Linked DNA regions of Phytoactinopolyspora mesophila. The protein of the gene in region 1 binds, or shares a complex with, the protein of each later gene. Links are inferred from orthologs where the notes say so. Each region holds a gene or a part of one and is shown in the gene's direction. Other genes may lie near its edges.

Region 1 (4,918 bases):
GCTCTGAGGCGATGACAAAGCGTCCGCAGGGCGGTGGACACCGCACCGTGCGTCCTGGGCAAGGCGGCCACGGTGACTCCCCAAAGCAAAGCGAACAGGGTCTAAGCAGTGTCCCAAATCGGAGGTCGCCTGCGCACAGCGGCCCCCTTGGGAAACCGTCTGCAAGATCCCTTTAACAGTGGTCTCACCTCATTGTTGAGACCAAGCGTGACCTAGACCACAATGGCTGCCATGCGAGCACTTCAAGAGGGCGGCTAACCTGTAATGGAGCAGCGGCGGACTCTGACTCGAAAGTAGGCGATCGACACCGTGGCCCCCACCGGCCCGCCAGCGGGTTTCGGACCAAACGACTGGCTTGTCGAAGAACTTTACGCAAGCTGGCTCGAAGACCCCTCAAGCGTTGATCCGCAATGGGCTGACTACTTCGCGGCACATGCGAAGCAGCCGAGCGCGAGTTCCGCTACCACGTCCAAGACTTCTTCCACGCCTTCCAACTCCACCAGTCCGTCCAGCACGAGGACCACCGTGACATCTCAGGCTGCGCCAGCGTCCACTGCCACGTCCCGGCCATCCGGTTCTGCCCCCGTCGAGGGCTCCGGCGGCAGAGAGCCAGAAGCCCCTGCGCGCAAGTCCGCGGCAGCTTCGCCGGACAAGTCTGCTGAGGCTCCCGAGCCCACCGAGGAGAAGGTCCAGCTGCGCGGAGCTCCGGCGCGCACCGCGACCAACATGGAGTCCAGCCTCGAGGTTCCCACCGCCACCAGTGTGCGAGCGGTGCCGGCCAAGCTGCTGGTAGACAACCGCATCGTCATCAACAATCATCTGGCGCGCTCGCGCGGCGGCAAGGTCTCGTTCACCCACATCATCGGCTTCGCCCTGATCAAGGCACTCGGCCGGATGCCCGACATGAACTACTCGTACGGCGAGACCGAGAACGGCAAGCCCGCGCTGGTCAAGCCGGCCCATGTCAACCTCGGCCTGGCCATTGACATGAAGAAGTCCGACGGCACCCGCCAGCTGCTGGTTCCCAGCATCAAGAAGGCCGAGACACTCGACTTCGCCGAGTTCTGGTCGGCGTACGAGGACCTGGTGCGCCGGGCCCGCGACGGCAAACTGGCCGTCGAGGACTTCGTCGGCACCACCATCAGCCTCACCAACCCGGGCACCATCGGCACAGTGCATTCAGTGCCGCGCCTGATGAAGGGCCAGGGCACCATCGTCGGCGTCGGCGCCATGGAGTACCCGGCCGAATACCAGGGCGCGGCGCCGGAGACGCTGGCCCGTATAGGCGTCTCCAAGACCATGACGCTGACCAGCACCTACGACCACCGGATCATCCAGGGGGCGCAGAGCGGGGAGTTCCTCCGCATTGTGCATCAGCTGCTCCTCGGTGAGCACGAGTTCTACGACGAGATCTTCCGTGCGCTGCGAATCCCGTACGAGCCGATCCGCTGGGCCACCGACGTCACCACTGACCATGCCGACGAGGTCAGCAAACAAGCCCGGGTGCTGGAACTCATCCATGCCTACCGGGTGCGTGGCCATCTCATGGCCGACACCGATCCGCTCGAATACCAGCAGCGCACGCACCCAGACCTCGACGTCACCACGCACGGCCTCACCCTCTGGGACCTCGACCGCGAGTTCGCCACCGGCTCGTTCGGCGGCAGCAAACGATTCATGCTCCTACGCGACATCCTCGGGGTGCTGCGCAACGCTTACTGCCGCACCGTCGGCATCGAGTACATGCACATCCAGGAGCCCGACCAACGGCGCTGGATCCAGGAGCGGGTCGAGAAACCCGTCGACCTCACCGCCCGTGAAGACCAGCTGCGCATCCTGCTCAAGCTCAACCAGGCCGAGGCTTTCGAGTCCTTCTTGCAGACCAAGTACGTCGGGCAGAAGCGTTTCTCCCTCGAGGGAGGCGAATCACTCATCCCGCTGCTGGACGAAGTCGTCGCCTCCGCCGCCGAGGAGGGCCTCGTCGAGGTCACGGTCGGTATGGCGCACCGCGGAAGACTCAACGTGCTGGCCAACATCGCCGGGAAGAGCTACTCCCAGATTTTCGGCGAGTTTCAGGGCAACATCGACCCCCGCACCGTGCAGGGCTCGGGTGACGTCAAGTACCACCTGGGTGCCGAAGGCGAGTACACGACGCTCGACGGTTCGAAGATCAAAGTGTCACTCAGCGCCAACCCAAGCCACCTCGAGGCGGTGAACCCCGTACTCGAAGGCATCGCGCGAGCCAAGCAAGACATCTTGGACCGCGGTCAGGACTTCCCTGTGCTGCCCATCCTGGTGCACGGTGACGCCGCCTTCGCCGGGCAGGGCGTCGTCGCCGAGACGCTCAATCTCTCGCAGCTTCGCGGGTATCGCACAGGTGGCACCGTGCACGTCGTCGTCAACAACCAGGTCGGCTACACCACCTCGCCGGAACAGTCGCGCTCGTCGATGTACAGCACCGACGTCGCCCGGATGGTGCAGGCGCCGATCTTCCACGTCAACGGCGACGACCCCGAGGCATGCGCACGAGTAGCCCGGATGGCCTTCGAATTCCGGCAGGCGTTCAACAAAGACGTCGTCATCGACATGATCTGTTACCGCCTGCGCGGTCACAACGAAGGCGACGACCCCAGCTACACCCAGCCGCTGATGTACGACCTCATCCGCGCCAAGCGTCCGGTCCGCAAGCTCTACACCGAGGCGCTGATCGGCCGCGGCGACATCACCATCGAAGAAGCCGAACAGGTGATGGCCGACTACCAGCAACAGCTGGAGCGGGTGTTCGCCGAGACCAGGCAGGCCGAGATCGCCGCCGCGGCCAGCGTGCCGCGCTACCCGGACAAGCCCGAGCCCGAGGGCGAGGTCACAACCGCCGTCAGCCAGGAGATCCTGAAGCGGATCGCCGACGCACACGTCAACGTTCCGGACGGCTTCACGGTTCATCCCAAGGTGCTACCTCAGCTGCAACGCCGCGCGGCGATGTTGGCCGACGGCGGCATCGACTGGGCCACGGCCGAGATCACCGCCTTCGGTTCACTGCTGATCGACGGCCGTCCCGTGCGGCTGGCCGGGCAGGACAGCCGCCGTGGAACATTCGTGCAGCGCTTCGCCGCCGTCGTCGACCGCCACAACGGCGACGCCTGGGTTCCGCTACAGCACCTCGACGAGAACCAGGCCAAGTTCTACGTACATGACTCGCTGCTGTCGGAGTTCGCGGCGATGGGCTTCGAGTACGGCTACTCAGTGGCCAGGCCGGAGGCTTTGGTGCTCTGGGAGGCGCAGTTCGGCGACTTCGTCAACGGCGCCCAGACCATCATCGACGAGTTCCTGACAGCGGGCGAGACCAAGTGGGGTCAGCGCTCGGGCCTGGTGCTGCTGCTCCCGCACGGCTACGAAGGCCAGGGCCCGGACCACTCGTCGGCGCGGATCGAACGGTTCCTGCTCATGGGGGCCGAGGAAGCCTTCCGGGTGGCCCAGCCGTCCACGCCGGCCTCGTACTTCCACCTGTTGCGTCTGCACGCGCTGAGCCCGCACCACCGGCCGCTCATCGTGTTCACCCCGAAGTCGATGCTGCGCAACAAGCGCGCGGTCTCTGAACCTGAGGACTTCACCGGAACCACCACGTTCCAGGCGGTTCTGGGCGACCCGGGCGGCATAGACCCCGCCAAAGTGGAACGCGTGCTGCTCTGCAGTGGGAAGATCACCTGGGATCTGCTCAACAGCCGCGAGAAGAGGTCGGATGAGCGCACGGCCATCATCCGCCTCGAACAGCTCTACCCGCTGGCTGCCGAGCAGATCAGGAACGAGCTCGCCGCATTCCCGGCGTTGCGCGAGGTCCGCTGGGTACAGGACGAACCGGAGAACATGGGCCCGTGGCCCTTCCTTGCCATGCATCTGCCCTCGAAGCTGCCCGATGGCGTGTCGTTGACGCATATCACCCGTCCGGCCAGCACGTCGCCAGCGGTCGGTTCCCCGGCTCGGCACATCGAGGAGCAGAACGAGCTACACGACACCGCCTTCGCCTGAGCCACATTTTCGGGAGTTGATTTGTACTTCACCGACCGAGGAATCGAGGAACTCGAGCATCGCCGCGGCGATGACCAAATCAGTCTCGGCTGGCTGGCCGAACAACTACGCGAGTTCGTCGACGAGAACCCGGAGTTCGAGACCGCCATCGAACGCCTGGCCACGCACCTTGCCCGGCTCGACGACGAAGACGAGGACGACGAGTAACTGCGGCGTTCCGGTGGAGGGAGGCGCAGGGGAGGACCCGTCTCGCCCGCGGACTCGCTCGTACCTCGCTCCCCGCTGCCCGGCCCCACCCCGCCCGGGCCACCCCGGCCCCTCCCACCACCTCGGCGTATCTGCAGCACTGCCGGCCGGCCTTGTCGCCTCGCGAGGCTGGTGATGCGAGGATGGGGCGGTGCGTGACGTCAGAGTATGTGTGTTCGGGGACTCCTTCGTGGCCGGCGTCGGCGATCCCAAAGCGCTCGGCTGGGTCGGGCGGGTGGCCGCGCGGACACCGCCGTCCACCGGAGTTGATCTGACGGCCTATCCGCTGGGTGTGCGCGGTGAAACCACCGAGCAGACCGTCGTTCGGATGCCGATGGAGTGCGCGCCGCGCTTCAGCGGTGGTGACGAGCAGCGCATCGTCGTCGCCACTGGTGTCGCCGACGCCTACCACCATGTCGATCCGGCCCGTTCCGCGGCGGCGCTGGAGTTCGGGCTCGGGTCGTTAGACGTCCCCACGCTGGTCATCGGCCCGCCACCGGTCGGCGACGACGCCATGCTCGGACGTGTGCATGAGCTCGACGCAGCCTTCGGTGAGCTGTGCCGGCGTCGCGGTGTTCCATACATATGCACGTTCCAGCCGCTCTCCAGGCGCAAGCCTTGGCACGACGCCCGCGCCGACGACGGT
Region 2 (9,218 bases), on another replicon or contig:
CCGGGCACACAGCGTCGGCGCTCACCGATCTGGCGATACCGATGCGCGACGTGTTCGGGCCTGCCGCGGACGACCTCACGGAGGCCGTGCTCGCGACACCGGCCGACACCCAACGCCTGCAGCTTGTCGACAGTTTCCTCGAGCGTGTGCTGCCCCGATCGCACGACGGCGCCTACGATCTGACGCTCCGGATGATCTCCACCATGCTCGACGATCGCTCGATCACCCGGGTGAGCCACGTCGCCGGCCACCACAACGTCTCGGTCCGCACAGTGCAGCGGCTGTTCCACCGGTACGTGGGAGTTGGCCCAAAGTGGGTGATCCGGCGCTACCGCATGCACGACGCAGCTGAGCTGCTGAGCAGCGGCGCTACCGACCCCGCGGACCTCGCGGTGCGGCTCGGGTGGTTCGACCAGGCACATTTCGCGCGAGACTTCCGGTTCCTGGTCGGCATGTCGCCGGGTGAGTACGCGTCCGTATGCGCCGCCGGCATCGATCACGTCGCACGGCGGACGCCGCGTAAGTCGTAGGCGCCCGCCTGACCGAACAACTCGCCCGATGTTGCTTCACTCGCCATCGGGCCGGCAACAGGCGCGGAGTAGCATCGACGTTCGACCTTGCAGTACTACGTCAGGGAGAACCGTGAGCGCCGTTACCTTGTCCTCTGCCAATCCGACCGGACTGAAGGTCGACGCCGTCGTCATCGGCATTGCCGCCAGCGACAACGGCATCGTTCTCCAGGCCGGAGCCGAGCCCGTCGACAAGGCTCTCAAGGGTTCGTTGGCGACGACGTTGACGCAGCTCGGCGCCACCGGTGCGGCCGACGAGGTCACCAAACTCCCTACGATGGGCAAGGCCAAGGCGCCGGTGATCGTGGCGGTCGGGCTCGGCTCACCAGGTGAGCCCGGCACACCGGAGCACCGCGAACAGCTTCGCCGGGCCGCCGGCGCGGCTACCCGTGCGTTGGCCGGCACCGCGAGCGCGGCCTATGCCCTGCCGATCGACGGCGAGGCCGACGCCGCCGCCATCACCGAGGGTGTGCTGATGGGCGCGTACTCTTTCGACGAGTACAAGACGGGCGACACCAAGACCCCTGTCGGCGCGGTGACCGTCGTCGGCCCCGGTGTCAAGGCCAAGGCAGTCAGGGAAGCCGTTGCCCGCGCCGAGATAGTCGCCACAGCGGTGAACCGGGCGCGAGACTGGATCAACACACCGCCGCGCGACCTCGGCCCCAAGGCCTTCGCCGACCTCAGCACCAAGCTGGTCAAGGGAACCAAGCTCAGCATCGAAGTGCTCGACGAGAAAGCCCTGGCCAAGGGGGGCTACGGCGGCCTGACCGGAGTAGGCCAGGGTTCTGCCAATCCGCCGCGGCTGGTCCGCCTTTCGTACCGGCCCGCGCGGGCCAAGAAGCACGTCGCCCTCGTCGGTAAGGGAATCACCTTCGACACCGGAGGCTTGTCCCTCAAGCCGAGCGACGCGATGAAGACCATGAAATGCGACATGGGCGGCGCCGCGGCTGTGGTCGCTGCCACACTCGCCATCGCCGAGCTGGCTCCGAGGGTGGCCGTCACCACCTACGCCGCCATGGCCGAGAACATGCCGTCCGGCGAGGCGCAGCGCCCCTCGGATGTCATCACCATCTACGGCGGCAAGACCGTCGAGGTGCTGAACACCGACGCCGAGGGCCGTCTGGTCCTCGCCGACGCTTTGGTCAGGGCCAAGGAGGACGAGCCGGATGTGATCGTCGACGTCGCCACACTCACCGGAGCAGCCGTCGTCGCCCTCGGCACCCGGGTGTCCGGCATCATGGCGAACAACGACGACTTCGCCACCCAGGTACAGGCCTCTGCCCAGGCGGCGGGCGAACACATGTGGCCGCTGCCGCTCCCCGCCGAATTGCGCGAGAAGCTGGATTCGCAGATCGCGGACATCGCCAATATCGGCGACCGTCAAGGCGGCGCGCTACAAGCCGGACTGTTCCTCAAAGAGTTCGTGGACGACGACGTCCCGTGGGCACATCTGGACATCGCCGGTCCCGCCTTCAACGAAGGTCAGCCCTTCGGCTACACCCCGCAGGGTGCTACCGGCGCCGCAGTGCGGACATTGGTGAAGATCGTCGACGACGTCGATCACGCAGGCTAACGGTGATCATGAACACTTAGTGGCCATACTCGTTACCAAGTGTTCATGATCATGAAAGCGGGCGCCGGCGCTCGTCAGACGCCGCGTCCGCCGGTCTTGCGGTTCCACTCCCGCATCCGCTGCGGGTAGCCGACCACCTGGGCGTCGTATGCAGGGATGCCGAGTTTGCGCGCGAGGTCGTGTGCGGCGTCGGAGTCCTTCACCCGCCGGCGGGTCCACTCGCCGTCATGCGCCACCAGCACCACGGTGGTGGCGGTCATGGTGGTGGGCGGCTCGACGAACGCCTCTACCCCGTGGCGGGAGCTGGCGAACTCCTTCAGGTGCTTGGAGTCGGCGTCGTCGGCAGCACGGTCCAGGCTGCCTTCAGCGCTCTTTCGCCGCCGGCCGAACCATCGCATCCGCAAAACCTCCGTCATCCGCTTCGAACACCGACACTATCGCTTTCACTATGTCGAATCCCCACCCACGTGATCAGCGGCCGCGTAAATGGGGCGCGCTCTGTTTCCCGTGGCTCCCGAATGGATCCCACACGCAGGTCGCCGCCGCCCGGATGGGAGGATCGACGAAGCGTGAACGTCCGCACCTTCGAGGAGCTGGCGTTCGAACACCACCGGATCATAGGTGATCACGGAAGGGACGGGAGCAGATGATGGCTGAGGCGGGCAACTTCGACGTCGTTGTCCTCGGGGGCGGAAGTGGTGGCTACGCCGCGGCGTTTCGCGCGGCCGAACTCGGACTCAGTGTCGCGCTGGTCGAGAAGGACAAGGTCGGCGGCACGTGCCTGCACTACGGCTGCATTCCTACCAAAGCTCTGCTGCATGCCGCCGAGGTCGCGGACGTCGCGCGCGGCAGCGAGAAGTTCGGCGTCAAAAGCACCTTCGAGGGTGTTGACGTCACCGGAGTCAACGCCTACAAGGACGGCGTCGTCGCCCGCCTGTACAAGGGGCTGCAAGGCCTGGTCAAGGCGAACAAGGTGACGCTGATCGAAGGTGCCGGCAAGCTGGCCGGACCCAACACCGTCGAGGTCGACGGCACGCGGTACACCGGCCGTCACGTCGTGCTGGCCACCGGCTCGTATGCCCGCACCCTTCCCGGCCTCGATATCGACGGGCACAAAGTCATCAGCAGCTACGAAGCCCTGACGCTCGACCGGGTGCCGGCGTCGGTCGTCGTGCTCGGCGGCGGTGTCATCGGCGTAGAATTCGCCAGCGTATGGCGATCGTTCGGCGCGGAGGTGACGATCGTCGAGGCGCTGCCCCGGCTCGTACCAGGCGAAGACGAGGCCTGTTCGAAGACGGTCGAGCGCGCGTTCCGCAAACGCGGCATGACCATCAAGACCGGTGCCCGGTTCGCCGGAGTCGAGCACAACGAGAACGGCGTGGCCGTGTCGCTGGAGGGTGGCGAGGTGATCGAGGCCGAGCTCCTGCTGGTCGCGATCGGACGCGGCCCCGTGACCGACGCACTGGGCCTCGCCGATGCCGGCGTCCAACTCGACACAGGCGGGTTCGTCACCACCGACGAGCGGCTGCGCACCAGCGTGCCCGGCACATACGCGGTCGGTGACATCGTCGCCGGACTGCAACTGGCCCATCGCGGGTTCGCACACGGCATCTTCGTCGCCGAGGACATCGCCGGGCTCAACCCCATACCGGTCGAGGACACCGGCATCCCCCGCGTCACCTACTGCGACCCTGAAGTCGCCTCCGTGGGGCTCTCGGAGGCCCAGGCCGTCGAACAGCTCGGGGCGGACAAAGTCACCACCTTCGACTACAACCTTGCCGGCAACGGCAAGAGCCAGATCCTCGGCACGCAGGGGTTCGTTAAGCTCGTCCGGGAGAAGGACGGTCCGGTTCTAGGGGTTCACATGGTCGGTGCCCGAGTGGGTGAGCTGGTCAGCGAAGCGCAGCTCATCTGCAATTGGGAAGCGCTGCCGGACGAGGTCGCGCAGCTCATCCATGCTCATCCGACGCAGAGCGAAGCACTCGGCGAGGCCCACTTGGCGCTGGCCGGAAAGCCCCTGCATGTCCACGGGTGAACGCGTCCGCTCCCCGCTGGCCGGGCGTCCCACTGATGTGTCCCCGGTCACAGGATGCCGTGTCGAGGCGAGAACCGTTCACTTATACGCTCTTCATCAGCTGATACGTTCACATAGGCTCATGGTCGAGAGAGACTTTCGAGAGGAATGACGATGGCAACCTCTGTCACCCTGCCCGCACTCGGCGAGAGCGTCACCGAGGGCACTGTGACCCGCTGGCTCAAACAGCCCGGCGACCAGGTGGCCGTCGACGAGCCACTCCTGGAGATCTCCACCGACAAGGTCGACACCGAGATCCCCTCCCCCGTCGCCGGCACCCTCCAAGAGATCAAGGTCGCCGAAGACGAGACCGTCGAGGTCGGCGCCGAACTCGCCATCATCGGCGACGACGGCGATGCGGGAGACAGCGACCAAGCTGCCCAGCAGCAGGAACAGCTGGCCGAGGCCGAAGCAGAGTCGGAGCCGGAAGCTGCCGAGTCCGAGCCGGCTGCCGAGTCAGCTCAGGAGCAGCAGGAGCAGCCGCAGGAATCCGCTCCGGCCTCGTCCGGTGGCGGCACACCCGTCACGCTGCCGGCCCTCGGCGAGAGCGTCACCGAGGGCACTGTGACCCGCTGGCTCAAACAGCCCGGCGACCAGGTGGCCGTCGACGAGCCACTCCTGGAGATCTCCACCGACAAGGTCGACACCGAGATCCCCTCCCCCGTCGCCGGCACCCTCCAAGAGATCAAGGTCGCCGAAGACGAGACCGTCGAGGTCGGCGCCGAACTCGCCATCATCGGCGACGACGGCGATGCGGGAGACAGCGACCAAGCTGCCCAGCAGCAGGAACAGCCCGCCGAGGCCGAAGAAGAGTCGGAGCCGGAAGCTGCCGAGTCCGAGAAGGCAGCCGAGCCCGAGACGCAGGCGCCGCCGCAGCCTCAGCAGCCGACTGAGAAGAAGGAAGAGCAGCCCGCCGCCCAACAGCCCACCAAGAAGCCGGAGTCCCAGTCGGCCACGGCTCAGACGGGTGGTCGGCACCAGGCCGCTCAGGCGTCGTCCGACGACGGAAAGCCGTACGTCACACCGCTCGTACGCAAGCTGGCGGCTGAGCACGGCATCGACCTGTCGACGGTGACCGGCTCCGGAGTAGGCGGACGGATCCGCAAGCAGGATGTGCTGGCCGCCGCTGAAGAAGCCACCGCGGCCCAGGCCCAGCCCGCTGAACCGGCCGCTGCTGACGCTCCCGCCGCGCCCGCTCCGGTCGAACCGTCGCCGCTGCGCGGCACGCGACAGAAGATGAGCCGGGTCCGCAAGGCCATCGCCGCGCACATGGTCGACTCGCTGGCCACATCGGCTCAGCTGACCACGGTGGTCGAAGTCGACGTGACGCGTATTGCCCGGCTACGTGATCGCGCCAAGGCCGACTTCCAGAAGCGCGAGGGCACGAAGCTGTCGTTCCTGCCCTTCTTCGCCAAGGCCGCCGTCGAATCGCTGAAGGTGTATCCGGTCGTCAATGCCAGCGTTGACGGCGACGAGATCGTCTATCACGATGCTGAGAACCTGGGCATCGCCGTGGACACCGAACGAGGCCTGATGGTTCCGGTTGTGAAGAACGCCGGCGATCTCAACATCGGTGGCCTGGCCCGGCAGATCGCCGATCTCGCCGAGCGGACGCGGTCCAACAAGCTCAAGCCCGACGACATCTCGGGTGGCACGTTCACGCTGACCAACACCGGCAGCCGTGGCGCGCTCTTCGACACCCCCATCCTCAACCAGCCTCAAGTCGGCATGCTCGGCACCGGGGCCGTCGTCAAGCGGCCGGTGGTGGTCACCGACGACACTGGGTCGGACAATATCGCCGTACGGTCCATGGTGTACCTCGCGTTGACCTACGACCACCGCATCGTCGACGGCGCCGACGCCGCCCGCTACCTCACCGCGGTGAAGCAGCGACTCGAGGCGGGCCAGTTCGAAGGAGAGCTGGGGCTGTAAGGGCAACAACCGAGTCGCCTCTCCCATGCGTATCGCGATCAGCGGCTCCAGCGGCTTTGTCGGAACGGCGCTGCGGACATCGCTGGTTCAGGACGGACACGAGGTGCTGCGGCTAGTCCGTCGCGCCCCGGCTGGGCCGGACGAGGTGCGCTGGGACCCCGTCGTCGGCGATATCGACCCGGCGCCCCTCGAGGGCCTGGACGCCGCGGTCAATCTCGCCGGCGCGGGGGTAGGAGACCGCCGGTGGACCAAGGCGTACAAGACCGAACTGCGTCAAAGCCGGGTCCGCGCCACGACGCTCTTCGCCCAGACACTCGCCGGCCTCGACGCTCCACCTCGCGTGTTCGTCTCGGCGTCAGCACAGGGCATCTACGGAGCCGACCGTGAGGACGAGTATCTAGACGAAGACTCCACGACCGGCCAGGACTTCCTGGCACGGATGTGCCTGGACTGGGAGGCCGCGACAGCACCGGCCAGGGATGCCGACATCGCCGTGTGCCATCCCCGCTTCGGGCTGATCATGGGTGCCTCCGGCGGTGCGTTCAAACGGCTGCACACACTGGCTCGGCTCGGCATCCTGGGTCCGCTGGCCGGCGGACACCAGTTCTGGAGCCATATCTCGCTCACGGACACGGTTCGCGCCCTGCGTTTCCTGATCGAGCAGAGCGGCTGCGTGGGTGCATTCAACATCACCGCCCCCGAGCCGGTGAGCAATGCCGAGTTCATCCGGGTGCTGGCGCATGCGATCGATCGGCCGGCCATCTTGCCCGCACCATACTTCGGCCTGCGTATTGTTCTCGGTGAGTACGCGAAGTACGTCGCCGGCAGCCTACGAGTGGTGCCCAACCGCTTGGTTCAGAGTGGTTTCCGGCATGAGCACCCTGATGCCAGGTCAGTGGTCGCCGCCGCACTCTCCCCGAACACCCCGCCGTGATCATGAGTCATTCTCCGCGCCCCGGCTGCGTGATCATGTGCGGGATCCGGTCGCTCTAGCAACGCGAATCTGCTCACGATCACGGGGGGTGGGGCTGAAATCTGCTCACGATCACGGGGAGTGGGTGGCGGTGGGTAGCGGTGACTGGCGGGGCATTAGCCGAAGCGCCAGGTGGGCGTGGCCGAGGTGTCGTCGGCGATAGGAACCAGTTCAGCGGACCAGGTGTCGTCTTCGATACCTTCCTTCGGGTCGACCACTTCACCGTCGTTGTCCACCAGCTCGTAAGGCGGCAACCGGTCGGAGATCTCGAGCACCACTGTTCCCCCGTGCTGCTCGATCAACTCGACGTCAATCACCTCGAACGAGAGATTCTGCGGGCGGACGTCGTGATCGGCCCATTCCTGCATCAGCTCTACGTCGCGGATGAGGCCCTCGCTGGTGGGTGCGTACACCTGGCACAGCAGTTCGGCGTCGACCTCTTCGAATGCTTGCGAACGCAGGCTGTAGAGACGCTGTACCTCTTGCGTCCAGTCGCTGACCTCAGGCGGTTCTTCCTCCGGTGCCGGGCGTGGTCCTCCGCAGTATTCTCCTTGTCCGACGTCGACAGACTCCGGGTTGCCCAGCCCGGCTTCGGGGAGCTCGTCGTCCTCCCCGCCGAAAATCTGCATACCAAGAATGACGGCACCGGCCACCAGCAAGAGGACCACCAGCCCGCTGGCGACCTTCGTCATATCCCCTTTGCTGGGCCGACGGCTGCCGCTACGGCCGCGCGAACTGGAGGCAGCCGTTTTGTCCGGCTCTGCCGATCTCGCCGCTTGACGGCGCTTGGCGGGCTCTTCCGCTGGCCGAGACCGCTCGGGAGGTCTCACCTGGTCTCCACGGGCCGAACGACGGCCTCGGGCACGGTGTCCGCCGGGTTCGGTCGCGGGGCCGGGGTCGGGGTCTGGCCGTGGCGGCTCGTGGTGCGCCGGCTCGGCGCCGGCGACCCCGCCGAACTCCGATGTCTCGCTCCCGGATGTGTTTCCTCGCCGCGCTCGCCGGCCGGCCGGCGGCGCCGCGACCTGCCGCATGTAGGCGGTGACGTCGTCCAGTTCGTCCGGCGAGGTCAGCTCTGGGTCGAAATCCGGTGCCGGCCGGGGCGCCGGATCGGGCGACGGTGCTGATGCCGGCGCCGCCCCGGCCAGGGGGTCGGCGAAGGGGGGTGCTCCGAAGCCCGGTGGGTGGGTGGCGGGAGGAGGTTCGGGCTCGCTCACCAACTCGACGGGCTCTGGATCGGCGATCGCGTACAAGGCATTGACCAGCGTCTCGGCCGCGGGACGGCGCCCGACATTGCGGCCGATGGCGCGGGTGATGACCGCTTGTGCGGCTGGGGCCACGCCGGTGGCGAGCAGATGCTCTGCCGACGCCGCGAACAGCCGGTCGGCGGAGACCGGCCCGGTCAGAGCCACGACACCCATCGCCGCGATGCTGTACACGTCGGCCGGCGGCGCGAACCCGACACCAGAGACGACCTCAGGCGCGATCGTCGGCCCGCTCAGATCAACCTGTCCCCCGATCGAAGCGATGCCGATGCCAGCCAGCATCGGCCGGCCGTCGTGGGCGAACACGATCTCGTCTGGTGTGATGGCACCGTGCACGATTCCGTGCTGGTGAATCTCGGCCAGGGCCTCGGCGATGGGAGCACACGCCGTGACCATTTCGCCAGCAGGCAATATGCGCCGCATCATCAGGATGTCCGCGAGACTGCCGCCTTCGGCCGGCCCGAGGACCAGCACCGGCCCCGCAGGGCTGTCCACCAGGTCGATCACCGGGATGACGTGCGGATGCTGGAGCGCGCGCATCACCAGGATGGCGCTGCTCAGTCCGGCTTTGACCGTGCTGGGGTCGCCCTTCACCAGCCTGAGGGTCACCGGATTCCCGGTGGCGTCGTCGGTACCTAGCCACATTGACGAGTTCGCTGATCCCAGCCGCCGTACGGCGGTGTAACCAGGTACGCGCAACGGCCCCTCCATAGCCTCTATGTTTCCAAAGTTCGGCGTTTGCCGCCGCTTGAGATCAACTTTCGCGTGACTATTTCGGTGCAGGGAAGGTTTCTCTGACCTCTACAGACCGCTGTGGTAGCGCTCAGCACCAACT

Evidence for each region.
Region 2: F7O44_RS23365 (region 1) and sucB share a complex: the UniProt entries of both Escherichia coli proteins name them as parts of the 2-oxoglutarate dehydrogenase (OGDH) complex. The link is inferred for Phytoactinopolyspora mesophila from one-to-one orthologs.

What each region holds. Positions count from the first base shown.
Region 1 is NZ_WLZY01000009.1:186,899-191,816, forward strand. The notes cover bases 1-4,226. They hold F7O44_RS23365 (multifunctional oxoglutarate decarboxylase/oxoglutarate dehydrogenase thiamine pyrophosphate-binding subunit/dihydrolipoyllysine-residue succinyltransferase subunit), read left to right. Parts: upstream 1-309; coding sequence 310-4,026; downstream 4,027-4,226. Other genes in these bases: F7O44_RS23370 (DUF6104 family protein), read left to right, coding at 4,048-4,226. Also shown: more of F7O44_RS23370, read left to right, coding at 4,227-4,233; F7O44_RS23375 (GDSL-type esterase/lipase family protein), read left to right, coding at 4,424-4,918. UniProt on the Escherichia coli protein: E1 component of the 2-oxoglutarate dehydrogenase (OGDH) complex which catalyzes the decarboxylation of 2-oxoglutarate, the first step in the conversion of 2-oxoglutarate to succinyl-CoA and CO(2).
Region 2 is NZ_WLZY01000002.1:684,444-693,661, reverse strand. What follows is about bases 3,769-6,739. They hold sucB (2-oxoglutarate dehydrogenase, E2 component, dihydrolipoamide succinyltransferase), read left to right. Parts: upstream 3,769-4,330; coding sequence 4,331-6,148; downstream 6,149-6,739. Other genes in these bases: F7O44_RS09230 (TIGR01777 family oxidoreductase), read left to right, coding at 6,174-6,739; lpdA (dihydrolipoyl dehydrogenase), read left to right, coding at 3,769-4,177. Also shown: F7O44_RS09255 (helix-turn-helix domain-containing protein), read left to right, coding at 1-530; F7O44_RS09250 (leucyl aminopeptidase), read left to right, coding at 643-2,142; F7O44_RS09245 (oxidoreductase), read right to left, coding at 2,217-2,540; more of lpdA, read left to right, coding at 2,792-3,768; more of F7O44_RS09230, read left to right, coding at 6,740-7,082; F7O44_RS09225 (protein kinase domain-containing protein), read right to left, coding at 7,238-9,082. UniProt on the Escherichia coli protein: E2 component of the 2-oxoglutarate dehydrogenase (OGDH) complex which catalyzes the second step in the conversion of 2-oxoglutarate to succinyl-CoA and CO(2).